4 regions of the Paenibacillus sepulcri genome follow, and region 3 is predicted to be linked to each of the others. Evidence: riboswitches for the same ligand, from Rfam matches in the RefSeq annotation. Region 3 holds a riboswitch; each other region holds the start of a gene.

Region 1 (7,829 bases), 5.0 Mb from region 3:
GGCTATTTCTGCTTTTTAAGAAGACTTGCCGGCGTTTTTGGCTGATGTACCCAAATGATGCTGGCAGTAGAAACAATCAGTACCGCAGCGGAGGCCAAAGCAGTACAAACAAAATAGAATACTTTGCTTTTAAGCGATTTCATTTTCATATTTAGTGTCACCTCCTCTCCATTTGATCAAGAGAATGCATTGAATGAGGAACGAAATGGCAACAATTGAGGATTGGAAATAAAAATTTGAACAAACAATAAGAACGGAAATCCACCTTAATAACGGAAAATACTTTGAAGGAATCCTGGTTTGCTGCTCGATTCTTGATGGCGCGTAGAGGATGGCGAGAAGTATGCATACGATAGTCAGACAGTACACGGTCAAGTTGGAAATTGAGGAGAAACCGACAATATTGGCCGCTATGGAAGTCGATACCAGGCATGTCCAGCTATGTTTAAGATGAATGCCTCCGGAAACCGCTCTTAATACAGCGAAGGCCAGCATGGCGTATATCGTTTCCTGCGTTTTTCCTGTCATTAAGCTCAAGATCAATGCAGCAATTAAGGTTCCGAAAGTATTGAAAAGCGCCTCTATGGAAAATTGCAATTCTTCGACAGAGCTTGGATGGTCAGGGGCCCTCCGCTTTAAGCCGGCAGCCAATCTAAAGGCCAATGTTTGCATCTTCTGTCTCCTTCTTCAGTGCAAAATAGAGCAGAAAAGCCAGTCCGATAAAGTAGATTATTGTGGCTATGTATAGATTCCCAATAAACAGCACAGCTCCGAATGCCAGTGCGATTAATATCATTATAATCATTACCAGCAAAGTTACCAACTTATAAATTGGTTTTTCGAATTCAAATGAGAACCCTATTCCTCTTTTATATAAAAAACCGCTAATCAGATACCCGATAAGACCCGTCAATGTCTGCAGCAGATACCCTTTCCAGGCATGAGAATTAATTTCCTGAACGGATAGGTATCCAAAGGATAACTGCATTATCAAGCCTGTCTGCAGCAATGCAAAAAAACATAAGCCTGTCAAAGATACAATTAAAGCCCAGAATGCAGGAATTTTAACTACAGCCATCATAAAAAGAACCAGCAGCACCAAAATGGCAACCGGAGCGTAATCCGCGAGCGCTACTTCTTTTCGCAAGTAAAAACTCACAAGGTTAATGACGATCATCATGATAAGCGAAGGCCAAAGATATTGAGTGAATTTAAGTCTGTAAAGGGTGAATGAAATAGAAAACAATGCGATGCTTTCAATAATGGAAAATAACATGAACAACAAAAAAACACTCATTTGATCAACCGTCCCTCAGTTTACTGAACCCCGCTGTGCGATAAACTCAATCGCTCTATCCTTTAGCCATATTGGCCTGCCACCATCTAACAGTGCATCCGGTTTAAGAAAATCACCCCTATACTCCGGATTGAGCGCCCGTTTGCCGGCAAGCGATATATTTTGTTGGGATGTCCCAAGATGCTTGGAGAGCCAAGCGGCTGTAACGTATTCCAGTAGTTCCATTCGCTCTCCTTTCCCGTATCCGCCTTATTACCTCATTATACCCAAGCGGTTGATATGTACAAGCGAACAAAACTATTTTCCAGACGTTTCTTGTTTGTATCGCACCTGGGCCCGGGCGTTATACAAGAACGGGAACCTGCTCCTAAAAAATAGGAAAAGGTTCCCTGCTTGGGGCGATACCCAATATGCAGCACATTCATAAAAAGCTTACTGCACTTTTACTTTGAAACGGCTTGCCGATTTCAGAAGCTCTGCCGCCAGATCCGAGCACCTGCCGATGGATTCGGTCAATTCCTGCATCGTAGCGCTTTGCTGCTCGGCAGCCGCTGCGACCTCCTCGGAGCTTGCTGCCTGCTCCTGTGTAATGCCGGAAATTTGCTGCATGGCCGAGGTGATCTGCCCGAACGACCGCTCCACATTGACAACAGCCTCCTGCAGCTGCTCGGTGCACGTGGAAAACTGGCCCACTCCCTTGAAAATACCTTCGAAATTGGCATGCGTCTCGCTAATCCAGGCATGTCCCTGCGTGACGGCTTCATTGCCTTCAACAATACGGTTGATAACCAGCCGGCTGTTTTCCTGTGTGACCGAAACCAGCTCGGATATAGACAAAGCGGACTGTGAAGATTGCTCGGAGAGCTTCCGTACTTCCCCTGCAACTACAGCAAAGCCTTTGCCCTGCTCACCGACACGGGCCGCTTCAATTGATGCGTTAAGCGCCAGCAAATTCGTTTGGCTGGCAATATTGGAAATAATAGTTACAATATCTCCGATAGCCCGCGAATTATGGCCCAGAAGCTCAGCGGCCTCGAGGGAGTGCCGCATCGCCTCCTGTATGACCTCCATCTGATGCAACGTCTTCTCTACCAATTCCCGCCCGCCTTCGGATTGCTCTCTGACCAGAACCGCAATTGACTGCATCTCCTCCACATCCTGAGTAACCTCCGAGAGCTCCCCGTCAATTTCAGATACAGCTTCCGAACTGTTCGTGAGCCCTTCGACGATCCCATTGATGCCCTCGCTCATTTTGTTCATGGATACCGCTACCTGCAGCGCGCTCTGGCTTGTCTCTCCCGATGCCTGATGCAAATTGCGTGTCGTTCCCGAGATCTCGTCCGATGATGATAGAATCTGGCGGATCAACTCCTGCAGGTTCTGGCTCATCTGTCCGAACGACTGGGACAGCTTGCCCATCTCATCCTCACGCTTCAGTATAATCTGCTCGCTCAAGTCTCCGGCCGCCACCTTCTCCGTGGCCGACATCAGCCTGCGTATCGGCTTGGTGAAGATCCGGCTGATCGCCAGCGATACGATGGAGCCGATCAATAAAACGATGATGGTTATGATGACGGTGGACCAAAATATGGTCGATGACATTTTGGGTATAACAGAAGCATCCAGATCGATACCGAGTAGGGTGCTCGTGTTTCCATCCGTGTAGGGAACGAAGATGGATTTATGAATACCGAATTCATCCTTGTAGATTTCGCTGACAATTGTCTTGTTGTCAGTCAGAGCCTTGTTCATATCAGCCGTAAAAGGATAGTCGGTCCCGTAATCGTCCGGCACATCGGCTAACACGACGATATGGTCCTTTCCGCCGCTTTTGGAGAGCACATACACATTCTCCAGACCATTCTTAACTTTAACCTGTTCCAGATTTTGTTTCAGGGCGGCATAAAGCGGATCGCTTGCATCCTTTACTTCGGCCTCGTAACCGGGAATGCCGGCTACCAGATCCGAGACAACTCCGATATCCGTATTCAGCCTCAGATCGAACTGCTGCAGCAGCTTATCGACCAGATTCGTATTGACGTAATAAGTTGTGCCTGCAAATGCGGCGCATGTAAATAATTGCAGTAGCAGGATGCTGATGATGACTTTGAGCGACAGTCGTTCCCGCACGGGACGCAATAAGGAATTAAACAACTTCGACGGACCTCCCTGATTGATACGGAGAATGGTACTGCTCATAAATTTCGTCTACTCTCTCCTTTAAGTAGCCGACAATTGCCGGGACATGCTCAAGCTGTGTATAAGGCGAGATCACAAACAGCTTGCTGGCGTATAAGGGGACTTCCACACCTTCCTGGGATAAAACCAGCAGATGCTTCTTGGTGTCCCCAAAAAACATTTCATCGCGCCGCTCCCCGAGCAGTTCGAATAATCGTTCATTAAGCCGGTTGTTCCGGAGGAGCTCATCAAGCGGGCACTCCCCGGCCAATTCCTCTTGAAATCGGGAAATCCGGTTCTCATAAATCCTCAGCAGTGTCGTAATACCGGGATTGTCGGGATTTGCGATCACCATCTCGGGAACTTCCTTCATGAGCTGCCTGCGGAAAGCCAAATTGACCGATACAAACTGCGCCAGCAGCTGTTGATACCCTTCAATGCCAAAAGCCAGCAGAGCGCTGTAGATACTGATCGAGCTGGCCATTCTGGAGCATTCCAGCGTGTAACCGGTATGATACTGGCCGTATCCGCGGTATCCCACATAAGGCGTTTCATCGGGATTCAAATCAAGCAGCCGCAGAGATTCAGCTTCTTTAACCAGGAGCAGGCTCGTCAGATACGGCGTTTGTCCCAGCTTTTGAAAATCAAAGCACATGGTATCGGCAAGATGGATATGCTTCATTTTACCAGCGATCGCATGGAGAGCTCCCAGCGTTTCCATATCCAATGCAAGCGGATTAAGGGCAAAATCATAATCATTGAAAAAAGCGAAAAATCCTCCCAGCGCCGAGTCCGCATGAATATGCGGCCTGTTTAATCCATTAGCCGCGGCAGCTTGTACGGCAATATTCATAATTTCGGAAATATCGTCAATTCCCATAGCATCGGTCGTCCCCGTAGTGGCGACGATATAGATCGGAACTCCGCCTGAACGAATAACCTGCTCCAGTTTCCATTTCAAATCCGCTGTGTCCATGGAGCTGTCGCTTCTTGTCCGGATTTTGACCAGACGGTCGCTTCCAAGTCCTGTTGCTTCCATGGATTTGTACAGACTGTAATGAGCCGAATCCGAACAGAAGGCATACAGGTTATTCGGCACTCCCGTGCGCGAAGCATCCGGAGCGAATTTGACTATTGCCAGCCGCAGACCGGTGAAGATTGCCCCTTGTCCGCCCCAGGTTGTGTAGCCGCCGCTTCTCGTATGGTCATAACCGACCAGCTTGGACATCATGCTGACGACCCGCACTTCAGCCTCAGCGCCAGCCGGGCCATATACATCCCACAAATTATTGCCATTGACAAGCATCGCGGCGAGCATTCCCATAATGCCTGGAATCGATGCCATAGGCAGAATATTGGTCATAAAATATTTGGTATGGTAGGGATGCGCATGCATCAGTTCGATCAGGCCCCGGGTTACATCTTCCATCGCTTTCCCCTGCGGGGGGATGACACTGCTCTCATTCAGCTGTCCATAAAAATCGCCTGACCGGTCCTTGCTGCCCTTCAGGTTTACCCTCTCTGGGTCCTTCAAAAGATCGAAGCCCGTCATCAGCTGCTCCATAAGCTTCATCAATTGCATCCGGTCCTGCTCATTCCCATCATCGCTCGGAAACCATTGACGTACATCTTGAACTGGTGACATCTTCATGTAATAGCCTCTTTTCTGTAACCAATTTATTTTGTGATGCGAAAAACCCATAAATGATCCGCATAGCAAAAAACAGCATAATGGGCATGGCAAGCCTAAACAGCTGTTAAATGGATGCAACTGGCTGGCATTTCCACTGTTGGATGATGCCCCTGTAGTTTTGCGTCACTACTTTTCAATAGCTTTGCCTAGTATTCAATTTGTCTTCGCCGTGGAAATAATAGACCGGAAAGCTTAGTCGTATATTACTATTTTGTTCCATTATCTTCAAGGATTTTTGGGCCTTTTAACAATAAAATTATAAAATAAGTTACAAATTTATTACATTTATCGCGGTTTCGACATTTAAACCAGTTCTTAAGACTTAACTTTTCAGTTTTTCTTCTCTTATCCAGGGGAGCTATATTTTTTTCATTTCTGCATGCCCGGGGTAATAGTTCAATGGAACGCGTAAGAACATCGTATTCGTGGAATGATAGCTTATCGAAAGGAGTTGTTTCTCAAATGACGAAGCAGCCTATGACATCTCCAGGCGAAACACCAGCAAGGCCAACCACATTACCGCCGCAGCATCAAAGCCGGCAGCCAGGACTGGAATCCAAAATGACGCCAAGTCCGCAATTTGAATCTTCCGGATTGAAGGCAGCGGGCAAGCTGCAAGGCAAGGTAGCCATTATATCCGGAGCAGACAGCGGGATCGGCCGTGCCGTTGCGGTTGCCTATGCCAAGGAAGGCGCCGAAATAGCCGTTCTATATTTGAATGAACAAAGCGATGCGGAGGTAACCAAGCAGTTCGTGGAAGCGGCCGGCCGCCGCTGCATTCTGCTGGAGGGAGATATCGGCGATCCGAACTTCTGCCGCGAGGCCGTGGAGGAAACCGTTAAAAGCTTGGGAAAACTCGATATCGTCGTGAATAACGCGGCGGAGCAGCATCCCCAGGATAAGATTGAGCTCATTATTCCCCAACAGCTTGAACGGACCTTCAAAACCAATATTTTCGGAATGTTTTATTTAACGCAGGCGGCTATGCCTCATTTGGCAAGCGGTGCAGCAATCGTTAACACGACATCCGTAACCGCCTACCGGGGAAGCCCGACATTGCTCGATTATTCGGCGACCAAAGGAGCCATCGTTTCCTTTACCCGCTCCTTGTCGCTCAATCTTGCCGATCAGGGCATTCGCGTCAACGCCATAGCGCCCGGCCCTATCTGGACACCTCTTATTCCTTCAACCTTTGATGAGCAGAAGGTGGCCAAATTCGGCGCCGATGTCCCGCTCAAGCGTGCCGGACAGCCGGAGGAACTGGCTCCCGCTTATGTGTATCTCGCAAGCGAGGATTCTTCTTACATGAGTGGTCAAGTCCTTCACATCAATGGCGGGGAAATTGTGAACGGGTAGCATTCCCGAAGGAAATGATTTGCAGCATGGAACAACATAAAGAGGCCCGGACAAGCGAAGGAATTCGCTCGTCCGGGCCTGCCCATGCTTAACTATTCTCTTATTCAATAAGGTCCTCTGATATAGTTGTGAACCTCTTGCTCGTAGAATTGATGGATTTTGTCGAGCTCGCTTCGCGTATAACCCGGAACGTTGGCCGCCCGCAAATTATCTTCCACCTGCGAGACGTTTCGGAATCCCGGTATGATACAGGTAATATGGGGATTATCCAGAAGGTAGCGCAGCGCGGCGCTGGCCATATTCGTTCTGCCCTCGGCAATCCATGACAGCTCCTTGCTCAGTGATACGCCCATCTCGAAGGCAATTCCGGCGAAGGTCTCACCTACATTAAAACTTTCGCCATTACGGTTGAAGTTCCGGTGATCGTCAGGAGCAAATGTTGATTTCTCCGTGAACTTGCCCGTCAGCAGCCCGCTGGCAAGCGGCAGACGCACCAGAATGCCCACTCCCTGCCCGAAAGCCTTGGGAATCAGCTCAAGCTCCGGCTTCTGCCGAAACAGGTTGTATATCACCTGCAGCGCCTTCACATTGGGATGCTGCAAGCAAATAAAGCCCTCTTCGACGGTTTCCACGCTTACTCCGTACTCACGGATTTTACCTTCCTCGCGCAGACGGTCAAGCGCGCCGAATACCTCGCCGCTTCGCAGAATATCCGTAGGCGGACAATGCACCTGGTACAGATCGATTCTTTCACGGCCCAACCGCTTCAAGCTTGCCTCGCAATAGGCCCGCACCGACTCGTAGGAATAGGAAGCCGGATCCAGAAGATCACCGGCACGGCAAAACTTGGTTGCGATGTAAATCTCGTCCTCCCGCCCTTTTGTCGCTTTGGCGAGCAGTTCCTCACTATGTCCTTCGCCATAAACATCTGCGGTATCGAAGAAGTTGACGCCCTCTTCCATTGCACGTGACAGCGCTTTGAGCGCCGAACCATCGTCCGTCCCGCCCCAGGATCCGCCGATAGCCCATGTTCCGAAGCTGATTTCACTAATGTGCAATTCAGTGCTGCCCAGTTGTCTGTACTTCATGATATCAACCGCCTTTATGTTTTGATGGCGCTTTCTTGCCTTGTTCCATTATGACTGCCATTCCCGCATACTGCAAGAGGACGAGTCGCTAAAATACAGAAATGGCGGGCCTGCTCTTCTGCAGACTCGCCAAAAGTATCGTCAGGTCAAATCCTTGCGAGCAGTCTGGCGATGGATTTATCCGTTTCCCGGAGCACAAGCTTCTTGTCCATCGTCC
Region 2 (7,829 bases), 4.8 Mb from region 3:
GCGATCAACGCCTGTCTGGGATAGCTGCCGAAGAAGGATTGGTAGGTTTCACCCATCCTGGTTATACGGGACACTTTGCTGAGATTGATCAGATAGGAGCGGTGAGCCTGTACCAGATGAGGAGCCGGTTCCAGTTTGTCATAGGTTTCAAGGGGATCGTTATTCAGCGTATGTATTATAGATTTTTTTCCCATCTTTTCTATGAAAAGTATTTCATTAAAAGGAATGATATGAATATTTTTATTGATTTTTATAATCAGCTTGGGGTCCGGATTGATGAACAAATGATTGGCCTTCTGTTCCATTTCAAGATTATGTTTTGTTCGCTCCAGCGCCTTGTATAGTCTGGTGCGAAGGACCGGTTTTATGATATAGTCGACTGCACCCATATTGAACGCTTCGATTGCATACTCCTGGCCTGAGGCCATCCAGATCATTTTCAGACGGGGGACGATCTGCAAATAGTCCTTTAGCGCCTTAAGTCCGCCCAGGCCCGGCTGCGAAGGATCGGTCAAAATTAAATCCGGCCTCTCCCGGACCATGATTTCCATAACGGAATGTTCGTCGGGAGCTTCGCCAATGAGCGCAATATAAGGAAGCGCAGTGATAAACTTCTTGACTGTTTCTCTTGTTTGATTGTCTTCGTCAGCAATAATGACCCTGATATTTATCATTCTTGTTTACACTCCAATACTTGTTTTGGGCTGCCCGACGAAAAAAAGCGGAATGGAAAAATATTCAAAAATCCCATATGAAAACCGTTTATATTTTAAATATCTATTAGAAATATCTATGATAATCATCGTTTTTTTGCAGAGTCACAGAATGATATGATTTGAAATCATAACGCTAACAATATCAAAATGCAATCACCCTTCGTGCCTAGCGGAAGTGGAGTGAAAATAGTTATCGAATGACTTGAATAGTCGTTTTTCCGGCCTGAACATGGCAGATTTCAGGTATGAACGGCTGTAAACAGGCGAACTTCTTTATTTGACTGCATTAGACAAAAGGCAGTCCTTTTAGTACACTCAATTTGGACCTGCAAGGTATATTTTCCTAATAATTAAACTTTAAATAGGAACTAGAGACTATTAATTAAGAAACTCAAACGATAAAGGCAAACCTGCCGAAAGCCAGGGACGCAAAGCTATGGGCCTAAAGAGAGCATCTCTATGGTCGCCAGGCTGCCGAATTGGTGGTGTATAAACACGATCCAATCGGATGGTGTTTTTTTGTTAAAAAAAACCATTCTGGTCTGAGGTTTGAGAGGTGTTAACGTGAAGAAAAAAATCTCTGAAGATGAATTGTCCCAGCTGATCAAGCAATTGCATCTGGGTGAAGTGGATGCGGTTTCCAGATCTTCTACTAACGAAGGGGATATCAGAAGCCCCTTGAAGCAGGACGGCTGGATTCAGGTAATTGAACACCGCATTATTGTCCATGATCCCGTCAATAATGGCAAGCTCCCCGTCATCAGTGCTATTGCCCCGGTCAAACTAAAGGTAAATCATCATGACATACATTCAGAAATCAACGTGACTTCCAGCGACAGCATCCTTTGGGAAATTGAGAATCAACCGATGTATGAGATTACGGTCTCGGAAGACAAGCTTCACGCTTATTTCCACCTTCACGCCAAAGAACGGTATGCCTGGCAGCTAACCGATACAGAGCCTCTTGCCAAAATCATATTATCTGCCGAGGAAGACAGGAATATGGTTCTTGAAAGTGTGCATTTGACAGATGTCGCCGCCGTGCTTGAAAAGAAATCGATCAAAGCAAACGTCGACCTGGCCGCTATTCATCAGGAATTATTGCAGCCCACCTATAGCCCGATTCTCATCGCCAGGGGCAAAGCTCCCGTACCCGGGAAGGATGCGGAGCTGGAGATTTATTTCTCCGAGGAGATCGAAAGCCGTTTCCATGAAACGGAAGGGACGGTTGACTTCCGCAATCATCTGCAAATTCCTTCCGTCACCAGCGGCGACGTTATTGCCAGGAAATCCCCGATCATCGACGGCATCCCGGGATACGATGTTTACGGCAATCTGATCACGCCCAAAGCGCCGGCGGATATCCTGCTGGTAGCCAAGTCTGGCGTAGAGCTGACTCCGCAGGGGGCCATTATCGCCAGAAAAGAAGGACGCCCGCGGATTACGGGAACCAAAATCAAAGTCTTTGATATCTCGACAGCGTATACCGTCTCCGGCGATGTGGACATTGAAACGGGCAATATTGTCTTCTCCGGCGATGTGATCGTATATGGCAATGTAACCGACAATATGATTATTGAATCTCTGGGGAATGTATATGTCATTGGCAGTGCCTTCAATGCGACCATCACAGCAACAGGATGCATCCATATCCGGGGGAATGTAATGGGCAGCAAGCTGTATTCGGGATACTTCGGTGTCATGTTCAACCGTTTATACAACACCTCGAAGCTGCTGAGCAAGCAGATCGAGAAGCTGCTGATCGGCTCCCAGGTGCTGGAGCAAGCGATCCAGTCACGTGACCAGACGGTTAAATACGGACAGATTGTGCTGCTGCTATTGGAGAAGAAAATGAAGGATATACCGGGGCTAATCAAGGATCTGCTATCCGTGGTCGCCAATATCCGTCATCTGAAGAAAGAAGAGTACCAGAAGCTGATGGAAATGGCGGCGGTTTTCCTGAAGCCCTCGCAGCTCATTGAGTCGGCCACCAGAAATGGCGTCCAGAGCTTCTTGTCCCTATTGACGGACGCCCATCAGGAGGTGGCCCGCATGCAGGAGGCGCTGGTCAATATTACCATCAATCAATGCCATAACAGCGAGCTCAAATCCAATGGCGATATTTTGATCCAGCGCGACGGAGTTCTTGTCAGTGATTTGTACTCGGCCGGCAATATATCCTTCAAGCATCGGCTGGCCGTTTGCCGCGGTTCAAGGCTGGAAGCCGAAGGGGATATCACGGCGAAGATTGTAGGAGGGCAGACCGGAGCGGCCACGCTGCTGAAGGCCAAAAGGCGGGTCAGCGTCGTCAGAATGCACTCGGGAAGAGTCTCTATCGGGAATTACAGTAAGGAAATTCTGGAGTCTGTCGAAAATACAACCTTTGATATCGATAACATGATGCAGGCTTAATCTGATTTCTTCTATAATAAGCACCCCGTGAAAGTGGTGGAATCTTGGTGACTCCGACAGTTCGGCAATATCAATATGTAGGCATGAGAGTAAATAAAAATATGTACAACCAAATGGGTGCCTTGATTGTGCCTGCTTTTTCCCGGCTCACACGAAAAAATCTGAAGCGGCTCATTCAACATCAAATTACGCTGAAGGAAGAGGATATTGAAGATCTTCCGGTCCTGCACCTGCTGAATTCGGCTATTGTTGAAATCAAGGACGTCTTTCATCAGGTCCGGCACTTCGATGAGATTCCGTTTGCGCATGTCCGCAATACGATGGTGCCGATCATTGTGGATATGAGCAACCATATTTATTTAAAGCAGGTTTTCACCTATTTCGGCGAAAATGATGAATATACCTACCGTCATATTATCGCAGTTGCGCTGATTGCCCGTTTAATCGGCAAAGTGAAAGGTCTTGGCGAAGAGGAATTGCTGGATCTGACGATCGCGGGCTTCCTGCATGATATCGGAAAAGCGAAAGTCCCTGAAGCGATCATGAATAAACCGGGCAAGCTGACGCCTGAAGAATTTGATGAAATGAAGAAGCATACGCTTTACGGGTACGAACTTATCAGGCAAACACCGGGGCTTGCGCAGCGGCACGCCTTGGTGGCTCTGGAGCATCATGAGCGCGAGGACGGAAGCGGATATCCGCATGGCATCAAGGGAGAGCAGATGGACCCTTTCAGCAAAATCGTAGCCGTCGCGGACGTCTTTCACGCGATGATCTCGAAGCGGGTCTACAAGAAACAGGTTCCTTTCTATCAGGTGCTGCTGGAAATGTCGCAAAATGCCTATGGGCTGCTCGATCCGGAGACAACGTTATGCTTTCTCGCGCGTATCATGGACATGCTGATTGGCAGCGAGGTCTGCCTCTCCAATGGACAGCGGGGCAATATTATTATGATTCATGCCAATGATCCCTTGAGTCCCCTTGTCGAGGTGAAAGGCCAGTATCTGGATTTAAGCAAAGACAAATCGGTGCATGTGGAGCAGATTATTTGAGAGTGAATCCTCTTTATTTTACCGGTCCCATTGCTCCAAAAGTTATAGCTACGGAAATCTTCATGTCAGCATTGGCAAGCGCGTCACCCCAATGTTCTTCGACTTTCTTGTACTCCCGGAATTCATGCGCGCGTGCATAGAGACCAAGACCAATCGGATCGATTCGATGCTTTTGAATGGTTTGGATCAGGCTTTCGAACTGCGCTTGCGCCAGTTTGGAAACCTTGTGCTCCAACGCCTCTCCATGCTTCGCAATATCATACGGAAACAAATGCTCCGACAGGCTGACGACCATTTTGATTTTAATATCAAACTGAAATTTGCTGTGATGGCAGGACGTCTTAATCTTCGTTGATGTTCTCCTTGTTGAGAAGTTTAACATATCCGTGTCGAAAGGACCGGTCTTGGGCTCGCCGGGAATATGAAAAGACAAGCTGACGCCCGGTTTTGCGTTTTTTTGCAGAATGCTGAGCAGGATCGTTTCCTGGGCTCCCAGAGATGCGGCGTATCTCCCATTATTATGGAGCAGAGCCGTTCCGGATAAGAAAACATTCTTATTGCTGATCTTGACTTCGGATATGTAGGGAGTGATCCCTTTCTCATAGATTTGCCGGTGCAGCTCCAGCGCCGTTGTTTTGACCGTTTCGGATCTCGCGCTTTTTGTATCGATCATCCCGCGCAGCAACACGGGAAGCAAAGGCTGGTCGGGCGGATTTAAGTGGATAATTTCAGATACAGAACCGTCAACGGCAATTACCCGGTCGGTTTGTGTGTTTCTCGGATCGCGATAAATAACATCCAGCATGCGGACCCATCCTTCATGCTTCAGCATGCGTTTGCCGACAAGAATAACCTGGAAGTTCCTTCCCTGGGCAACGCCCACGGTGTGAGCATCCTGCTTCGCTCTTGATTGACGGAGCGACGGAGCGGTGCCGCTTATTTCCTGACTCTTCTTCTTGATGTTTTTGCTGAATACCGGAGCCGTTGAATAGAAGTGGAATTTGTCTTCATTATCGAGATCCATGCCTATTGCAAGAGGAATCGAGGCATTTTCCAAATCCAACTGATCGCTGCAGCCCGAAGCGGTGAACCCGACTATAGCGGCACTGAGCAGCATACATAGCAGCCTTGTGTTCATAAGCTGTTTCTCCTTTGAAAACGATTGTGTATCCATAAGTAAACGAGCAGGCAGACAGGGAATAGGTATTCGATGCCTAAACCGGCATTAAACAGGACAGCTTCCAGACGGTTGCTTTGTTTAAAGGTCGGGCTAAAGAAATAGGCGCCTACGGCAATGATCAGGCACAAAGAACGCAAATGGCTGCGGTTGTCCTGCAGTCCGAACAACCAGCTTGAACAAAATGTAGTGAGATACATAGCCGGGATCCATACCAAGGAGAAAATAAACAGATAGAAGGCGATAAAAGGAACTTCAATCCGTTCAATAAATGTAAACTCGATCGCTTGTAATACACTGATTACCGGTTCGTTATACTCTGTAATTTCATCCGGACTGAAATGAATGAAACAAATCACGGTAACAAACAAGTAAGTGAGCAGAGTCAAGGTGTTTGAAATCAGGATACCGGCGACCGCTTTCTCCTTGCGCCTCAAGAAAGGGTACAGAATAAACGCCGCCGCCATTCCCAGAAAGGGATAAATCGTTGCTTGCACGGCTGAAAAAACAGGCCGCCAACCTTCCTTGAGAATGGGAAGAAGGTGGAGCCAATGCGCATTTTTCAGCGTAACCAAATACATCAATGGAATCCATAATGACATTAGAACAACGATCTGGGCATATCTGCCCAATATACGGGGGCCATGCCGCGCTATGGTGTAAGCGGGAACGAGAAGCAAAATCATAATGGTATACACATGCGTGTTCGGCAAGAGCCATGATTTCGTGATGAGAACCGTCCTGGCGAGTCCATCCAGGGTCAGAAGACAGAAATAGAGTGCCAATACCAGGGCGATCGCTTTGCCGGCCCAAGTTCCTATATAATGCAATATTAAATCGGGCAGGGTATCGTCTGGATGGTTCTTCATCACCAGAATAATGGCGATGCTTGCAACTTCACTTAAAGCCCAACCGATAATCAGCGAAATCCAGCCATCCGTTCCTGCTGTTTCGGCCAGCCTTCTTGGCAACGACAGAATAGGGACACTCACTTGAATGCCGGAAATGATCAAGATAAACTGAAGCAAGCTGATTTGATTGTCCGAATAAGATTTCATTCGCCCTCCTCCTTTGTCCGGCTTTTTTCCTGTCTCTTGGACTGTATCGGCGATGTGCTTATCGGACGTTTATTCATTAACCACAATGGCACGCGAACCAGCGTGTCTTTCCAATCCGCCAGACGTATCGGCGCAATGGGACTGCCATAGGGTATCCCCAGCGATTTGAGGGCAATGAGATGGCCCATCATCGTCATTAAGCCGATGATCAAGCCGACAAATCCGAACAAAGTGGCGAGGATCATAAGCATGAAACGAATAAGCCGGACTGCTGCGACCATATCGTAATTGGGCAGGATAAAGGAAGAGATGGCGGTGAAGGAGACAATAATGACCATCACATTGCTGATAAGGCCGGCCTGCACGACGGCTTGACCAATAACTATGCCCCCTACAATACCGACCGTCTGTCCAACCGGTGCAGGGAGGCGTACACCCGCTTCACGCAGCATTTCCAGGGTGATCTCCATTAGAATCGCTTCCACAAAGGGTGGAAACGGTACTTGTCCTCTTGATTCACCGAGTGTGAGCAGCAGCTTAAGCGGTATGATTTCAAAGTGATAGGAAACGACGGCAATAAAGAACGCAGGCAGAAAAGCGGCAATGAAAAAAGCGAAAATCCGCAGCAACCGCAGAAAGGTTGCAATGGACCAGCGTGTGCTGTAGTCATCGACGCTTTGGAAATAAGTCATAAAGGTGACCGGCGCGACCAGTACGCTCGGTGACCGGTCAACCACCACCACATATCTCCCCTGCAAAATTTGCGATGCGGCCGCATCCGGGCGTTCAGTAGAAATAAGTTGGGGGAAAAGGGAAAATGGATTGTCTTCGATAAATTCCGCGAGCTCTCCAGTGTTAATAATGACATCGACATCCACCTGCTGGATCCGCTGCTCCAGACGCTTGAGAAATTCAGGATTTGCTACGTCGGCCAAGTAGAGGATCGATACGCTTGTTTGTCCTCGCCGCCCGACTATCAGGCGTTTTATTTTCAACTCCAGATTGGGAATATACCGGCGGATCAAGGCAATATTCTGCCCGCCTGTTTCAACGAATCCTTGATGCGCGCCTTTAATTGAGGTCTCCAGCTGAGGGTCTTCAATCGCCCGCTGCGGCCAGCCTTTCGTATCTAATGAATAGGCTTCTGTTCGGCCGGAAACAAATAGAAGGCTTCTTCCATGCAAAATGGAATGTTCAATCTGAGTCCAATTCGATTGAGGAACGATATCGCCCACCGTCATGATTAAATCGCTGCCTGCTTCACCGCTGCCCATCTCGAATTGAAGCGGACGAAGCACGTCATGATTAATGGAGTTTTTATCCGTAAGCCCATCCAGATAGGTGAGAACAGCCTGTTCTCCCGTTTGTTTGATAAGAAATTTGCGTACAATCAAATCGGGTGTATCCGTGAATA
Region 3 (7,829 bases):
TCTGACGGCCATTTATCTGATCTTTTTGCTCAATACCGTCACCCCATACCTCTTCTCTTACAAAAATTCATTTCTGAACGTCAGCCAGAAGGGGTATATCGTAACGCTTGTATTCACCTTGTCTTCGATTCTGTCGACCTGCCTGAAAATCGGAATTCTTACTTACACGAAAAACTATATTCTTTTTCTGATGATAGACAGTGTGATCACGCTTAGCACCGCGGTTATCCTGACGGTAACCGTCAACCGGAAGTATCCGTTCCTGCGCGACAAGGTCAGCGGAGGGCTGGACAGCGTGACGAAGAAGGGGATCATCAAGAATGTGAAAGCCATTGTCCTGCAGAATACAGGCAGCTACTTCGTGCTTGGGACGGAGAATATTCTCATCTCAAGCTTCGTAAGCGTTGCGGCTGTCGGCTTGTACTCCAACTACAAGATGCTGATCGAAATCGGGCGGACCTTTATCAATCAGATTTTCAGCAATATGTATCACAGCATCGGCAATCTGGTATCCAAGGAGAGCAAGGATAAGATTTTTGCGGTATATAAAGTGACGCTGCTGCTTAATTTCTGGTTGTATTCACTGTTTGTCATTCTCTTGTCCCTATTAATCGAACCGTTCATCACCCTGTGGATCGGTCCGGATTTCCTGATGAGCGGCAGCGTGCTCGTTCTGCTGCTGGCTCTGTTTTATGAAAGAGGCATGAGAAATTCCATTACAACGGTGAAAACAACGGCAGGCATCTTCCATCAGGACCGTTATGCCCCGCTCATTCAGGCGGCCGTATGTCTTGGCGTGTCCATTACGCTCGTCCAGACGATCGGGATAGCCGGCGTGTTTATCGGGTCGCTCATCAGCAGCTTGGCCGTTCCCTTCTGGACAACTCCTTATTTTGTCTACCGGAATGTATTCCAGCGGCCCTTGACGGATTATTTCAAGACCTATTTCATCTATACGTTGGCAGGCGCGGGTGCTTATGCCCTTGCCAGCGCAGTATGCCATTTCATTCCCTCGAACGGCTTTGCAGAGCTCATAGGGAAAGGTATTGCGGGCTTTTTCACCGTTAATGTTCTTTATATCGCACTGTTTCACCGAACGGAAGAGTTTGGCTACCTGCTCGGAATCAGCCGGACCATCATCCGCAGGCTGGCGATGAGCCGCAAGGTCAATCACAATATGGAGGGATAATCCTTATGGCGATATTGGTTACCGGCGGGGCCGGATATATTGGAACCCATACCTGTGTCGAGCTGCTGGAGGCCGGGTATGACATCATTGTGGTGGATAATTTCGCCAACAGCAGCCCGGAGGCGCTCAATCGGGTAAAGGAAATCACAGGGAAATCCTTTCGGTTCTATCAATTGGACGTAAGAGACCGCAGTGCTCTTGAGGCCGTTTTTGCAAGAAATCAAATCGATGCCGCTATCCACTTTGCCGGTCTCAAGGCGGTCGGCGAGTCGGTTCGTTCACCGCTCTGGTATTATGAGATGAATATGATCAGCACGCTGGCGTTGTGCGAGGTCATGAGCAAATATGGCGTGCACAAGCTTGTGTTCAGCTCTTCTGCCACCGTGTACGGGGCATCCGGGGATATGCCGGTGTCCGAGAATTCGCCCATTGGCGCATCCAGCCCTTATGGCCGCACCAAACAAATGATTGAGCAGATATTGCAGGATCTGGCGGCATCCAATCCCGAATGGGGAATCAGCATTCTCCGCTATTTCAATCCTGCCGGCGCCCATAAGAGCGGGAGGATCGGTGAGAATCCCTCGGGCACGCCTAACAATCTGATGCCTTATTTGTCGCAGGTGGCTGCCGGGAGACTGGAAGAGCTGAGCATATATGGAAGTGATTATCCAACCCCTGACGGCACGGGAATCAGGGATTACATCCATGTTGTAGATCTGGCGCTTGGGCATATCAGAGCCCTTGGACGCATTCTGGATTCATCGGGTCTGAATATTTACAACCTGGGAACCGGGCGCGGTTCAAGCGTCCTGGAGATGATAGCGGCCTTCGAGAAAGCGACGGGGACTCATGTGCCGTACCGCTTCGCTGCCCGCAGGCCGGGGGATATTGCGGTCAGCTGTGCGGACATCCGGAAGGCCAGACAAGAGCTTGGATGGACTGCAGACCGTTGTATCGAGGAGATGTGCGAGGATACTTGGCGATGGCAGGCGAATAATCCCGAAGGCTACGATATCCATGAGAATCGGTTCATGACTGCTTTACTAAAAATGTGAATTATTCGACAAAATTAGTTGAAAAAATCAAAATTCGATCGCACGAAGCGACAGCATCAGCGGAAAGGCTTGATTATAATGGTGAATATAGAAAACGATTACATTTAAATAGGAGACGAAGAAGTGCGTTTTTACCTGGGCACCTTAAACGCATGGAGTCAGTGGTGCAACCGGCCGAATTCGGAGCGGAGGAAATGGTTATGGCGCTTGCAGAACGGATTCGCAAGGATAATTTGGACAAAGAGTGGGTTGAATTGATTATGATCGCACGGGCAATGGGGCTTGACCGGGAAGTTATCCGGGGCGTTCTGAGCGCCCTCCCGAAATTGGAAAACGGCACATTTCCCAAAGAAGAAAATACATCTACATAGTGCCTAATCCTTGTGGAGCCTCCACTTGTTGAATTCCAGAAACTCTTTAAACTGTTCCTTGCTCACGCCTGATGCCATGGCTTCGCGTACGAGGTCTTCCCATTCCTGGTCAAGCTGCCTTGCTTCGTCATCGGACTTCTGGACGTGAAGCAGTTCTTCCACGGAAATACCCAGTACGGTTCCGACTTTCTCGAGAAATTGAATGGAGGGATTCTGCTGAATCCCCCGTTCAATGGAACTTAAGTAGGACTTGGCCACGCCCGCCCGCTCAGAGAGCTCGGTTAAAGAGAGCGCCTTTCTTTTGCGCAGCAGTTGTATGCGTTCTCCAATCATTATACGTATCCTCCAATGTTATAGCTTGCTGAACCTTATTATATCGGATTCTTCTTCATTAAGAAAGAATCTGTTGCTTATAACGAACAGTTGCGGAAAAGTGAACAGCGGTTTTCATGGCGCTGAAGACTTTTCCGCTTTTTTTTTGAAATATATGAAAGTATAAATCCCGATTATACTTTGCTTATATTTCTGAGGGAAGAAACCAGGGCTTTGCCGCCAGAGGACGCGATAGCCGTTTCTTTTCATGCATGGCCGCATGAAGCTGCCTGTTTCCTCATCCTCTACGGAAGCTATACAATGGCTTCCTTCTGATTATCAAGCAGATGGCCGAATACTCCGTCCCGTTCAGATGCAAGCTGCATGAAGCCTCCGCGCTGCACCACTTTCCCCTGATCGATGACAATGACCTGATCCGCGTGACGGATTGTGGATAAACGATGGGCGACCACAATAATGGTCATGGTCCCTTTCAGCCGCTCCAGCGCCTCCTGGATTTTCTTCTCGTTCTCGGTATCCAGCGCGCTTGTCGCCTCGTCCAGCACGAGCACGGCCGGTTTGCTGATGATGGCCCGCGCCAGCACAAGCCGCTGCCTTTCGCCTCCGGACAGCCGGATGCCTCTGTCGCCAATGAGCGTTTCCAGCCCCAGAGGCAGCGCACGGACAAATTCAGCGGACGAGGCGAAGTCCAGCGCTTCCCACAGCTGATCCTCGCTGGCATCGGGCCTGATCATCAGCAGGTTTTCCCTGATGCTGGCATTGTACAAAAAGGGGTCCTGCGCCACATAGCCGATGGACCGCCGGTAGGCAAACAGATTCGCGTTGGTAATGGGTTCTCCGTCGATGAGAATCCGGCCCGATTCAGGCTGCATCAGGCCCATCAGCAGATCGATCAACGTGCTTTTTCCCGCGCCGGAACGTCCGACAAAGGCTGTCATCCGGTTAGCGGGAATGAACAGATTAATCGCCTGAAGCGTATGCGCAGCCTCCTGCCGGTGGTAGCGGAAATACACATTGTCACAGGTAAGCCCATGCTCGAGACGAAGCGGAGCCGGACTTAAGCCGGCAGGACCCGCCTCGTGCTGCTCCACCGCTTCCGCACATTCCTTCTGCAGGCCGATGAGCGCTTTGAAGGCGGGGACCGTTGCCGCCAGCTGCTCCAGATTGGATTGAATCCCTGTGAATCTCGGCCACAGCCTGGCGAAGATCAGGATAACCAGCAGAAGCTGGGGACCCTGCGTATGAAAGAACTGGAATGAGATAAACACGAAGCCCGCGATCAATAGCGCAGAGGATATTTTGTAAACCAGCTGTGAATTCATTCTGAGCCGGATGTACTCCATCTGCTCATGCATCATCCCCTGGGTAAGTGAATGAAGCCAGCCCAGGCGGGATTCCTCCAGGTTGTTGCTCTTGATATCCTTGATACCGTTCAACTGATCGGTAATGCCGGCAAGGTAGCTTTGCGAGAGCTCCGAGGTTTGACTGCCGAGCACCTTCGCCTGATGAATATATTGGCGCGAGAACAGCGCAAGAACCGTTCCGCAGCCCAGTACGAATAAAGTCATGGCCGGCGAGAGCCAGAAGGCGAACACAATCTGGATAAGCGTAAACAGGAAGGAGGTCACGAGCTGGAGAAACAGGTTGATTCCGCTAATGACGCGCGCAAGCTCGATCGTTAACAGATTTATGAGATCCGATTTCCTCTTCTGGAGGAAAAAGGACCATCTGGACGCGAGCAGCATGCTGTAAGTTTCAAAGCGAAGCTTGCGGCTGAAGATCTGCTGGATCTCCACATTGCGGATCGTAATTTTACGCTGAATGAGATTTTGACCGAACACGATCAATACATAAAGAGACAAAATCAGGGTCAGCGCCAACGTCTGTGGCATTGCCCGCAGCTCTTCGAGAATTTTGAAATCGTAGCCGCTTGCCTGCTGTACGCTCAAAATCCCACTCATGCTGATCATGGGGATCAGCAGCAGAATGCCGAGACTTTCAAGAAGACTGCTGAATACCATACCAAGCAGATTGATTGTGAGGGCAGCTCCGGAATAAGCGTATAGACGCTTCATGTAATGCAGGATGGGATTCATCAAACTCGCTCCTAAAGTGAGACCTCTCGCCGCCATTCCTATGAACGGCGGCAGCCGTTTCTTCCCGGCCTTATAGCCTGTATCAGTTTCACGTAGATAAATGTCTATAAGGTCTATGCGAAGAAACTAACCTGGCCGCCAGAGGACGGCTTCAGCCGTTTCTTCCCGGCCTTATAGCCTGTATCAGTTTCACGTAGATAAATGTCTATAAGGTCTATGCGAAGAAACTAACCTAGCCGCCAGAGGACGGCATCAGCCGTTTCTTCCTGCCTTATAGCCTGTATCAGTTTCACGTAGATAAATGTCTATAAGGTCTGTGCGAAGAAACTAACCTAGCCGCCAGAGGACGGCATCAGCCGTTTCTTCCCGCCTTATAGCCTGTATCAGTTTCACGCTGATAAATGTCTATAAGGTCTATGCGAAGAAACTAACCTAGCCGCCAGAGGACGGCATCAGCAGTTTCTTCCTGCCTTCGCAAATTTCTGCACAACGATAAACCGGTTCATAACTTCCGCGCCGGTAATATAGACGGGGCCGCTGCGCAGCCAGGCATGGGCAATGAGCTGCCCGGTCTTGTCTTTGGCAGTTCCCATGTAAAGGGTGCTGTCGATTCTGCGGCGCTCCAGCATTTTCATGCCCGCGATGGCGCGCACCAGACATTTGCTCTCCCAGGGCGTATGCCGGCTAACGGTATTGATTGCATGCGCCACCTGCCTGATTGCAGGCATACAGGGCGGGTCATAGTCCAGGGAGGTTTCCCGGGTCCGCTCTCCCAGCTTCGGGGCGATGGCGGCGAATGGCCGGAACAGCTGACATCGTGCCCAGCCCAGCAGCAGACATGCCTCGACGAACATGAGCAGCGTTCTTCTGTCCGTATGAAGCAGCTTGCGGAGAATTTTGAAGATTTTCATATGAGGTCCCTACTTTTTAAATGAAAATTAGGATGCAGACAGATGTTCATCCGCTTGGGCGTACAGGATCAGTTCATGCTCGAGCAGATGGTTCAGAAACAGCAAAACATCGCGTTCGCATTCGCTGCTGTCAACCTCGTATTCAGCCGTCAACGTTTCAACGATCCGGACAACGGGACTGCCTGCGCCGATCAACTCCCACATCCTCCCCCCGGTCTCTCCCAAATTATAATATTTGCCATTGCGGACGCTCAGCATGACTTTCTCGCCATCCATGTCGCTCACGATATTGCCGGGGTATTGCGAGACAGTTCCGGTCGGCTGTACAACGCTTGGGTTCATGAAGCTTCCTCCTTTTGAATGGTTTCGAGCAGAAGCGAACTGAGCAAGGGTGCGGTAAATCCGGAGGCGGAACGGCCGATCCGGTATACCGGAAGCCGGTTGATGAACCGGACAAGCATGCCGAAATGCCATTCCATGAGGCCCATCTTCTCCATTAACGAACGGCGGAAGGTATGGCGCAGCAGGGTATGGAACCGTTCAAGCCCTTCAACCGGTTGAATCCCGGTATCCATTTCACCCGGCACCAGCTCGAATACGCCGCCAAGCGGCAGGGGAGAAGGGTGAAAACCGGAGCGGACCGGCACCGCAAATTTAAGCTCACGGTCAAATAGCGGCTTGCAATCTGTATGATGAATGCCGAGTTCGTCGATACTGTTCTGCCACAGCTTCTGCTGCGGGTAGGAGGAAAGCACGATTGGCATATGATCTTCATTGAGAATAACGGGAATGACGTCATCGCTCAGCAGCCGGCAGCCGCGGTCCAGCAAAACGGAAGCGAGAGTGGATTTTCCGGCACCGGAATGTCCCACAATGGCATAGGCTTTCCCGTCGATAGCGACAGCGCTGCCGTGCAGGGGAAGAATTCCTCTTTGCAGGAGCAGCACACCCATACAGGTGCCCAATACGTAAAGCCTGATTTTGTCCGGATCCGATTCAGGGAAAGGGGAAACGGCAATAGAACATCCATCCTCGATACGGAAAATGGCCACATCCGGCACATGGAACATGACTGCGCTTCCACGAACAACCCAGATTTCATCCGGCGCTGCTTCTGCGTTCCAGAGCGGCAGTAAATCCGCGACGCTAATGGTAGCGGGAGCCTGCTGCTGCAGATTTTCCCCGGTTGACCCGCAGGCTTCGGTCAGCTCCGGAAGCGGAATGGCGCTTTGAATGACGCAGCCAAAAGCGTGATAGTATGCAAGAGCGGTCGTTTCGATCATCATTTTCACTCCAGTTGATCCGATTCATAATTCAATCCATTGCATGCAGATGCGTGAGCGCCCGCAAACGGTTGACAGCCGCCTATATACACCCTGGTACATAAGCGGCCATCAATAAAGATTAGCTGTAGTGAATGGTTTCTGTGGGATCCGGTTGAACAGCATCAGGCAGATGAACGCCTGGTCCTGCCATTGTCATTTTGTAGTCAAGAACTTCCAATGATGGCGCTTGCCATTGTTTTTTGGCTTCGTTTTGCATAGTATCACCTCCTCTCAAGTTTGTTTTTTGATAAAACGGTAGAAGATCAGGCCTCTCATCAAGATCCGGTAGTTGAAATCAAACGCAAGCTCCGGCCGGGGCTCGGTGCCGATCCTGCCCAATGAATCAGCCAGCTGCTCCGTATTCAAAAATTCCGCAGCCGCAGGGTCTGCTATAAGCTGATGCAGCTCGCTTATAAAAGCATCCCATGATTCGGCCATCCGGTGCACGCCGTCGGCACCCTGAACGCCGCGGGTGCGATGGTTCAGCCGGACGTTGTCGGGCAAATAACCTTCGGTGGCCCGGCGGATCAAGGCGCGGTCTACGCCGTT
Region 4 (7,829 bases), 450 kb from region 3:
GACCCCAAAGCGGTCGAAGGCTGCTGTGGAAACAATCCGGTTGTTGCGGATCAATCGCGCAAAGAATCCGGTCGTATTGAAAGGCACGCCGCTGCCCTGAACCCAGACAACCGTCAGCCGGTTGAAGATTGGTCCTGTTGCTTGAGCCAGACCTTTGGGCTTTGCCAAGCGTACGATTTTCCCCTTGCCCGGTCTTTTCATTTTCGGTTTGACGTATACTGCGGCCATTTGCCGATCACTCCCATCAAGTTCTTACTCCAGCGTATGCTGCAGCAGCTTAAGGGAATGGGCTAAAGCGCCTCTATCACGCGTTTATCTTTTCTGTCTGCGGACTGCTCATCTTCGTCTGTGCAGCGGTTCTGGCCCGGGCGAGCTCGCTTAGCAGCAGCCGTGTATCTTCCGCTGCCTTCCGCGATTCCGCAGTGACTTCGAAATCCCGCCCTCCCCGTCTGGCTGCGGCTCCTTGGGATTCAAAAGCCTCGAAGAAAGCCAGGGCTGTAGCTGCGGCAAGGCGGGAATCGTCAAGCTGGCCCCCGGCCTGCTTATCCCGGGCCAATCGGGCCATCGTCATAATCGCCCCTGTCTGGTTATCCCGATCGTAATGATCATATTGCAGGGCCAGGCGCAGATAGGCTGCTGCTTGTTTCACGTTCCCCAGCCTGGCATGGCAAAGACCAAGGGCGCTGAGCAGCGGTACGGACTGCGGTTCATAGCGCAGGCCGGCCTCCAGCTGTCTTGCGCCGGTAAGCGGCGGTACGAGCTGCGAGAGCTCTACACGAATCCGGCTCCAATAGGGATTGGCTGCCAAAGCCCGTTCCAGCAGCGCAGTCTGCTCATTCCCTGCGGCCGAAGCAGCCGCCTCGCGATACGCCACAGCCTTGTCAAACTGCCAGCTATACGCGGAAGCAAAAGCAAAGACGGCAGCGGTCAGCAGGGCTGCTGTGAATTGGAATCCAGCCTGCCGCTTCGCTGCTGCCCTTTTGCCGAGGGAGACCGATCTTGGCGGAAGCTGTCCGGAGCGTGGAGAAGCAAATAACGATTGCCCCCTCTGCGCGGCCCCCGGGTACGGACTGTAGTAGACGAGCCAGCTAAACAGAAGCAGCCAATAGTAACCGAAGGACATGTCAAAATCGACGGCGGCATGAACCATCAGTAGGCCGACAGGGAGGATTCCTGCCCGATCATGCCTCCAAACTATCCGCAGCAGCCCGTACATCATGAAAGCAAATACGAGTAATCCGACAATTCCAAGATCAAGCAGCAGATCCAAATAACCGCTGTGCACTTCGTTGCCAATATACGGGTAGGTTTGGATTTGGGTAAACAGCATCCGCCAGGTATCCCCGCCCTGACCAAGGAGAGGCGCCTCCAGAAATAGGCTCCATGCATCCTTGTAGAACATCGTACGCGCGCCTGCGGTTTGAAAATGACCGCTGCTGATCCGGCCTTGAATCACTGCCGGCAGGAGAAGCGCCATAATCAGACAGGCTGCCCCCAACCCGGCCCACGCGGCAATCTCAAGCTGTCTTCTGGACAGGCCGGCAAATACCGTACGAAGTGCGGTGAAGCCCGCTGCAGATGCCATCAGGATGGCAAGCAGCCCAAGCGTCTCCCCCATGTGGCCAACGCCTTCATGACTGCCTTGCAGACCTGCGGCAAAAACAATACGATAGGCTGCCCCCGCTCCAACAAGCGTCCAGCCGCTGTAAACCAGCCATTTGACCCGCTGCTCCCGGGTCAGGAGCAGCAGTCCGGCAAGCCATCCCACAGCCGTTGTAAGCCAGGCTGCCCTGGATTCCGTAAGCAGCAGCACGAGCATCAGCGGCGCGGCCATCATGACGGCAAGCAAGAAAGTCCGATAACTGCCTGCACGTATCATGAGAAGCCAGTTCCACAGCAAATAAGCTCCCGAGACGGCTCCGAGGAAATTCGGATACTGAACGAAGCCGGCCAGCCGGGCACCGACTGCGGATAAACTGGAATCCCCTGTACTCAGGATCATCTCCGGAACGTCTATCCAGCCGAGCCATCCGGCAAGCGCGCCGCCAATGAGGAACAAGCCTGAACCCTGAAGCGCCATGAACAGCCAGCTCCGGAAAGGGCCGATTCTCAGCCACAGATACCCGGATATGAGGAATGCCCCATAAGCCGACCATCTGAGCAACTGCTCCAGAGTTCCATGTACGGAAGCCGGTTTGTTGATTAGACTCAATCCAAACAAAAGCGCAATAAGCAGCGGCGTATAAGCCGCCAGCGGCACCGAGGCCCGCACAGGCTCTTCTCCAGGCCCTTTATTTTTTTTCACCATGAAATATTCACAGATCCCGCTGCTGCTGCCCCTTGTCATTCGTCTCTGCATTCGAGTCGTAATACACAAGGATAAAACGGTTGAAGCCATAAGCATCCATTCCCACCTGTAAAAGGATGCGTCAAAAAACATTCCATTCCGGTATGCGGACCAAATCAGCAGCCCGGTAAACATCAGCCCGGCAGCACCAACAACGACTGGCATTTGAATCCCCTCTTCTATTTCTCTTTATAATTGTCCGATATATCTAAATTTTCTAAATATTGTAACATGTTTGAGGATGATTTGAAAATCAGGTGACATGGAGCTGCTGCCTGAAGCAGCAAGAAGAGTTTATTTTCTTATCTTTGAACAAAAAAACAGGCGCTCCACGATTGCCGCGGCGCACCTGTTGTTTATAGTTAATGAGTCCGATTGTCACTGGCCTTTTCTTGTTTCCTGCGATAATAGGCTGCGACCTGCTCCCTCAGGATAAAGGCCCGCAGCGCTCGCTGCTGCAGCCCGTCCAGATCGCAAAAGCGAGCACCATAGAAGGATTGGGCTCCATCGCTGTCATAGCGTATGATCTCCAGCCAGCATGGCAGCTCAAAACCTAGAGACAACACGGCTTCCAGACGCTCATTCGTCTTTAGCCTCGGCCCCTCGGCAACAATGAATCCCAGCCCGGATAAGCTTATATTTCGTATGGCCAGTTCCATATCTTCAATAAATTCGAAGTTTTCCGGCCCTGTTGACAATTCTCTTGTTTCAATAATTGTTTTCTTCATGGTGCCCTTATGGTCAATCTGAACACGGGGCGACTCCCGTTTCTCTTCCAGTCCGCTCAAGGCCCGGACAGGAAATATAACTGCGATAGATCCTTCCGCCTTGCCGATGACCGTCGACTGCAGACGTTGTATCCCCACCGGAGAGTAGATTGTCATCTCCACCGGATTACCGAGATCAAATGACTTGTATTCCGTCATTTCAATCTCCATCATCTCGCCTTCAATATGGCTCAGGATCCCCGTTGAGACATATCCTTCTTTCTCGACTACGGTCCGGCTGTGGATTAATACCTTATCTGAGTAAGTTTGCTTTGCTTTCGTGTATAATTCCTTGCTGCGGGCATTCGTGCTCATAAGTACCATCTCCTTAGTGTGCAATCGCCTGGCCGAGTCTTGAGAGTTTGATAAGGGATTGCCTGTTCAAGGAAATGAAAAAAGCCGTTCCTCTGCCTCGGAGCCGCTTGACTTGCACCCTGCTGAAGGGTGTTCATTTCGGCAGCCAGGCTGTCAGTCGCTCCTTTTCAAGAACCTTAGACCCTTTAGCTTTGCGTCCTTGCCTTTCGGCAAGTTTGCCATTATCGGATATATATGAAGTTAGGTACAGGCTATTCTTACATTTCTTCCACGATCATGATACTGTGCGAATCCTTAAGGTCAATCTGATAGGGCTGGGCAGGAGGTGTACCGTCCGACTCGCGAAGTATCCGTACGATCGGGCGGTTGACCGCAAGCGGATTATTCAGAGCCACAACCGCAATCTGACCCGAGCTGAGCAGTACCGTTGTCGATACCGGATAAATGGATATATGCTTGCAAAAGGTTTGGATCAAATCAAGATCGAAGAAAGTGTTCCCGGCCGCGAATAAAAACTCGATGGCTTCCGTCGGCGTATGACGCTTGCGGTGCGGCCTCGGCGAGGTTAACGCATCATAAACATCGGCCAATGCCACAATCTGCGCATATTCATGAATGGCATCCCCCTTCAGCCCACGCGGGTAACCCGATCCATTGTACCGCTCGTGATGCTGAAAAGCACAATGCGCGGACAACAGGGAAATATCGTGCTGGGCGCGGATAATATTGAAGCCATCCTCCGTATGCTTCTCCATCAGGACCCGCTCTTCAGGGGTCAGCGGGGAGGTCTTGTTCAGAAGATCCTTGGGCAATCTTGTCATCCCGATATCGAACAGAAGCGCTCCCATGCCTAATTCCTCAAGCTGGTTGCGGTTGTAGCCTTTAGCCAGTCCCATTATTCCTGACAGTATTGCCACATTCACAGAATGCTGGAACAGATAGCCATCCGCCACTTGAATATTCGTCAAGCTGACCATAACGTCGGCCCGCGTAACCAGATCCTGCATGATCTGGCCAAACACATTCCGGAACGTCCGGCCCATCTCCGGTGCAATGGTTCTGCCCTTGGTCATAGGATGGTCCTTCAGCGTGGTCATGGTTTTGAATACAGCATCGTGGGCTTTTCTGCGCGTATCGTCGCGGATCGCTGTTTCCGGCTCCAGATCCTCGGTAAACGGATCTTCGACGAACAGCATATCGACTCCCAGCATCTTCAGGCGATTGATAAACCGTTCATTCAGCTCGACACCGACACCCAGAAGAATGTTGCCATTTTCCTGCAGGATCGGGCGAGCCAATTTATCTCCAGGCTTCGCCGAAAGTATATGTACTTTTCTCATCTGAGCATTCCCGCCTTTAGTCCGGTTGCATATTTGATCAAGCTTGCATCGCTGCCAGTTCGGCAGCACGCAGTTTGTGTAATTGCTTATCGGCGTATATCCTGTTGTCTGCGATTTGCACAAGCATATTCAAGTCGCTCCCGTGGTCGGGAAAGTTGGCGCTTCCGACAGAGACGAAAGAGCCTCAATCCTGTCGATAGGGTAAGCTTGTGCAGTTGTTCATGAGCTGGCGAATGACAGCTTCAATCAGTTTATCATCTGAATCAGGACAAATCATTATAAATTCGTCCACGGCTCATCAGGCGGCCATGCTTTGAGCCCAGAAAGCATGCCTGCTGCCGGAAGGGTAAAAGCGGCATATGCCGCTGCGTTTGTCTAGATTGGCACCACCTCGCCCGACATGCCGGCAGACCATTCGCACAGTGTGTCAGCACGACCGCCCTGCAGCAAAAACGCCCTTCACAGCACATACGGCTGCCTGCCTTGTCTAATACTGAACAATCCGGTTGCGGCCGTTCTCCTTCGCTTCGTAAAGCGCCTTGTCCACCTTGACGAACAGCTCGCGCAGATAAGACTTGCTATCCTTCAATTCAGTATCCGGCTGCGGCTCAACGGCAAGCATGCCTATACTGATTGTAATGGAAACAGGAGCGTTCCCGACTCCGGTATCGACAAAGTTATGCTCAACAACCGACCGTACGCGGTGCGCCAGCTCTTCCGCCTGCTGCCTGGTGGTGTGGGGCAAGTAGACCGTGAACTCCTCCCCGCCGTAGCGGGCGAAAATATCCGTTTGTCTGAGCGTACTGCGCACCACGTCCGCCGTCAACTTGAGAACATCATCGCCGACCATATGACCGTATGCGTCGTTGATCGTCTTGAACAGATCGATATCAAACAACAGGATCGCATAAGGAATCTGATAGCGCATGTTGACCATGACCTCATGCTCCAGCTGCTGCATCAGATATCTCCGGTTGTAGCAGCCCGTCAAGCCATCGATAATGGCCATTTGCTCCAGCTTCCGGTTGGCCTGGTACAATTCATCCTGCATAAGAAGCAGCGCGCGGTTTCTCTCCTGCAGCGCTTCATTCTGACGGCTGGTTTCTTCAATAAGCCTTCTCAGCTCTGTATGGTCCTGCAGCGTGATCACTCTTCCAATGATTTGCTGTTTAACAACAATAGGGGCGACATGTAAGGCAATATAGGCCATTCTGCCTTCCTCCGGCACTTCAATCTCGGTATGAACGCGCTCTTCAGGATGCAGACGGTACATCTCCAGAAAAGCTTCGGTCTTCTCACGGTCTTCCACTGACTGCAGAAGCTTGTCCATATCGAGCCTTGTACCGACTGAAAGCTGGAAAACGGGACTCACCACGCTGTTGAGATCAATCACAACATTCTGCTCGTCCAGCACAATAATACCGACAGACAGCGTATCGGCAACATCTTTTTGAGCGATATTCACGATATCGAACATACGGTGCTTTTGAATGGAGAATACAAAATAAATGTCCGCAATTACAATTCCGAGCGACGTTAAGCCCGGGATAACGGGAAGCCATTTTGCAAGCACAACATTGAGCAGCAGATCGAGCAGGGTAAAGCAGACAAAAACCCCAATACCGGTCAGGGCATTTGCAATCTGCGCACGGTCCGATGGCGGCGCGTCTGATTGGTAAGCACGGGTCAATAGCTTCATCGAGTACATAAAATAGGAAATCAGCATAACGATCATCAACCAGAATATCAAGCCGTACTGCCGGTCGTCATAACGTCCGTCAACGGCAGCAATGAACCAGTCATTTGGATTCCAGATAATCCCGACCACTACAAATACAGACGGAAGCAGCATCATCAGAAGCACGTAGGGTCTGGGCGCGAATCCGTGATTCGTCAAATATTTGGTGAAGAGCAGCCATCCAAAGCCTAGCATGGACAAGCCGACAAACGAGACATTGATGCATATGAGCTGAAGATGAGGGTTGTCTGTCGTGTGGACTGCGATTTGGCCAAGCGGCCAAATCATCATGGAGAAGTGGAAAAACAAATATACTCTATGCAGTTGAGTGATAACGTTGTTGGCGATTACATAGACAAATAAGATGAAAAGCACGACAAAAAAAACAAAATCAAGCCATGTCATCAGTCCCACTATTATTCACCCAATCATAAGATTATTATGAAAAATGGCCCGGGACCTGCCACGCTCTCCCATTCTACCATAATCTACATTTATACGACAATAAATTAGTGCCCCTGTACGATGAGAGTCTGTTTATGTCTCCAGTTCCTTATAAATCCGGGGCAATAGCGCCCTCTCCAGGTAGGGTGACAGCTGGAGCATGTCCCGGAATGTTTCATATTCGCGCCACTTCTTCGCAGAATCCGTTTTGGGACCTGCAGCGGCACGAATCAGCATGTTTTTGGGCGTATGCTCCGGATCGATGAATTCCAGCATCTGCACCTTGTATCCCAGAACCTCCAATAGCTGGGCACGAACGGCATCTGTGGCAAGCGCTGTGAACCGTTCCTTCAGCAAGCCATGGGACAACAAAGGGGCCAGGGCATCATTCTTCACCTGTTTGAACAGCTCATGCTGGCAGCATGGGACGCTGAGAATAACTGAGGCTCCCCATTCCACGGCCTTGACAAGCGCCGCATCGGTAGCCGTATCGCAGGCATGCAGGGTAACCACCATATCAACCGCCGACTGGTCGTTATACTCCGCGATATCGCCAACCTGAAAATGCAGCCGGTCATACCCGAGCTTGTGCGCAAGCCCGGAGCAGAAGGCGATTACATCCTCTTTCAAATCCAGCCCCACCACCGAAATCCGGCGCTGCTGCCGGATCGCCAGCAAGTGGTAGAGGGCGAACGTCAAATAGGATTTGCCGCAGCCAAAATCAACGATTTTGATCTCTCTATCCGCAGGCAAAGACGGCAAAACATCGCTCACCATCTCCAAAAACCGGTTGATTTGACGGAACTTGTCCTGCTTCTTCGGAATAACCTGCCCATCCCGGGTCATGATGCCCAGCTCCACGAGGAAAGGCGCCGCAT

Evidence for each region. A riboswitch is a leader RNA that binds a small molecule or an ion and turns the genes downstream of it on or off. The one in region 3 is predicted to bind cyclic di-GMP.
Region 1: linked by a shared signal. The riboswitch ahead of ACFOLF_RS30015 (pyridoxal phosphate-dependent decarboxylase family protein) and the one ahead of ACFOLF_RS08420 (hypothetical protein) in region 3 are both predicted to bind cyclic di-GMP.
Region 2: linked by a shared signal. The riboswitch ahead of ACFOLF_RS29225 (DUF342 domain-containing protein) and the one ahead of ACFOLF_RS08420 (hypothetical protein) in region 3 are both predicted to bind cyclic di-GMP.
Region 4: linked by a shared signal. The riboswitch ahead of ACFOLF_RS10420 (PilZ domain-containing protein) and the one ahead of ACFOLF_RS08420 (hypothetical protein) in region 3 are both predicted to bind cyclic di-GMP.

The regions. Positions count from the first base shown of each region.
Region 1 covers NZ_JBHRUP010000001.1:6,911,415-6,919,243, reverse strand. The annotation lists gene ACFOLF_RS30035 (AgrD family cyclic lactone autoinducer peptide) at 3-149, opposite strand; gene ACFOLF_RS30030 (accessory gene regulator ArgB-like protein) at 130-672, opposite strand; gene ACFOLF_RS30025 (hypothetical protein) at 653-1,297, opposite strand; gene ACFOLF_RS30020 (methyl-accepting chemotaxis protein) at 1,730-3,451, opposite strand; gene ACFOLF_RS30015 (pyridoxal phosphate-dependent decarboxylase family protein) at 3,444-5,126, opposite strand; cyclic di-GMP riboswitch class I at 5,239-5,325, opposite strand; gene ACFOLF_RS30010 (SDR family oxidoreductase) at 5,631-6,524, shown strand; gene ACFOLF_RS30005 (aldo/keto reductase) at 6,629-7,612, opposite strand; gene ACFOLF_RS30000 (5'-deoxyadenosine deaminase) at 7,759-7,829, opposite strand, start outside.
Region 2 covers NZ_JBHRUP010000001.1:6,731,810-6,739,638, forward strand. The annotation lists gene ACFOLF_RS29220 (LytR/AlgR family response regulator transcription factor) at 1-674, opposite strand, end outside; cyclic di-GMP riboswitch class I at 1,110-1,195, shown strand; gene ACFOLF_RS29225 (DUF342 domain-containing protein) at 1,281-3,128, shown strand; gene ACFOLF_RS29230 (HD domain-containing phosphohydrolase) at 3,230-4,180, shown strand; gene ACFOLF_RS29235 (Ger(x)C family spore germination protein) at 4,194-5,318, opposite strand; gene ACFOLF_RS29240 (GerAB/ArcD/ProY family transporter) at 5,315-6,415, opposite strand; gene ACFOLF_RS29245 (spore germination protein) at 6,412-7,829, opposite strand, start outside.
Region 3 covers NZ_JBHRUP010000001.1:1,908,489-1,916,317, reverse strand. The annotation lists gene ACFOLF_RS08430 (lipopolysaccharide biosynthesis protein) at 1-1,189, shown strand, start outside; gene galE (UDP-glucose 4-epimerase GalE) at 1,195-2,244, shown strand; cyclic di-GMP riboswitch class II at 2,347-2,429, shown strand; gene ACFOLF_RS08420 (hypothetical protein) at 2,409-2,615, shown strand; gene ACFOLF_RS08415 (helix-turn-helix domain-containing protein) at 2,619-2,948, opposite strand; gene ACFOLF_RS08410 (ABC transporter ATP-binding protein) at 3,242-5,044, opposite strand; gene ACFOLF_RS08405 (lasso peptide biosynthesis B2 protein) at 5,497-5,955, opposite strand; gene ACFOLF_RS08400 (lasso peptide biosynthesis PqqD family chaperone) at 5,983-6,297, opposite strand; gene ACFOLF_RS08395 (aldolase) at 6,294-7,238, opposite strand; gene ACFOLF_RS08390 (paeninodin family lasso peptide) at 7,360-7,497, opposite strand; gene ACFOLF_RS08385 (asparagine synthase-related protein) at 7,512-7,829, opposite strand, start outside.
Region 4 covers NZ_JBHRUP010000001.1:2,353,540-2,361,368, forward strand. The annotation lists gene ACFOLF_RS10410 (hypothetical protein) at 1-228, opposite strand, end outside; gene ACFOLF_RS10415 (O-antigen ligase family protein) at 305-2,512, opposite strand; gene ACFOLF_RS10420 (PilZ domain-containing protein) at 2,710-3,429, opposite strand; cyclic di-GMP riboswitch class I at 3,567-3,659, opposite strand; gene ACFOLF_RS10425 (HD-GYP domain-containing protein) at 3,687-4,769, opposite strand; gene ACFOLF_RS10430 (histidine kinase N-terminal 7TM domain-containing diguanylate cyclase) at 5,257-6,912, opposite strand; gene ACFOLF_RS10435 (class I SAM-dependent methyltransferase) at 7,045-7,829, opposite strand, start outside.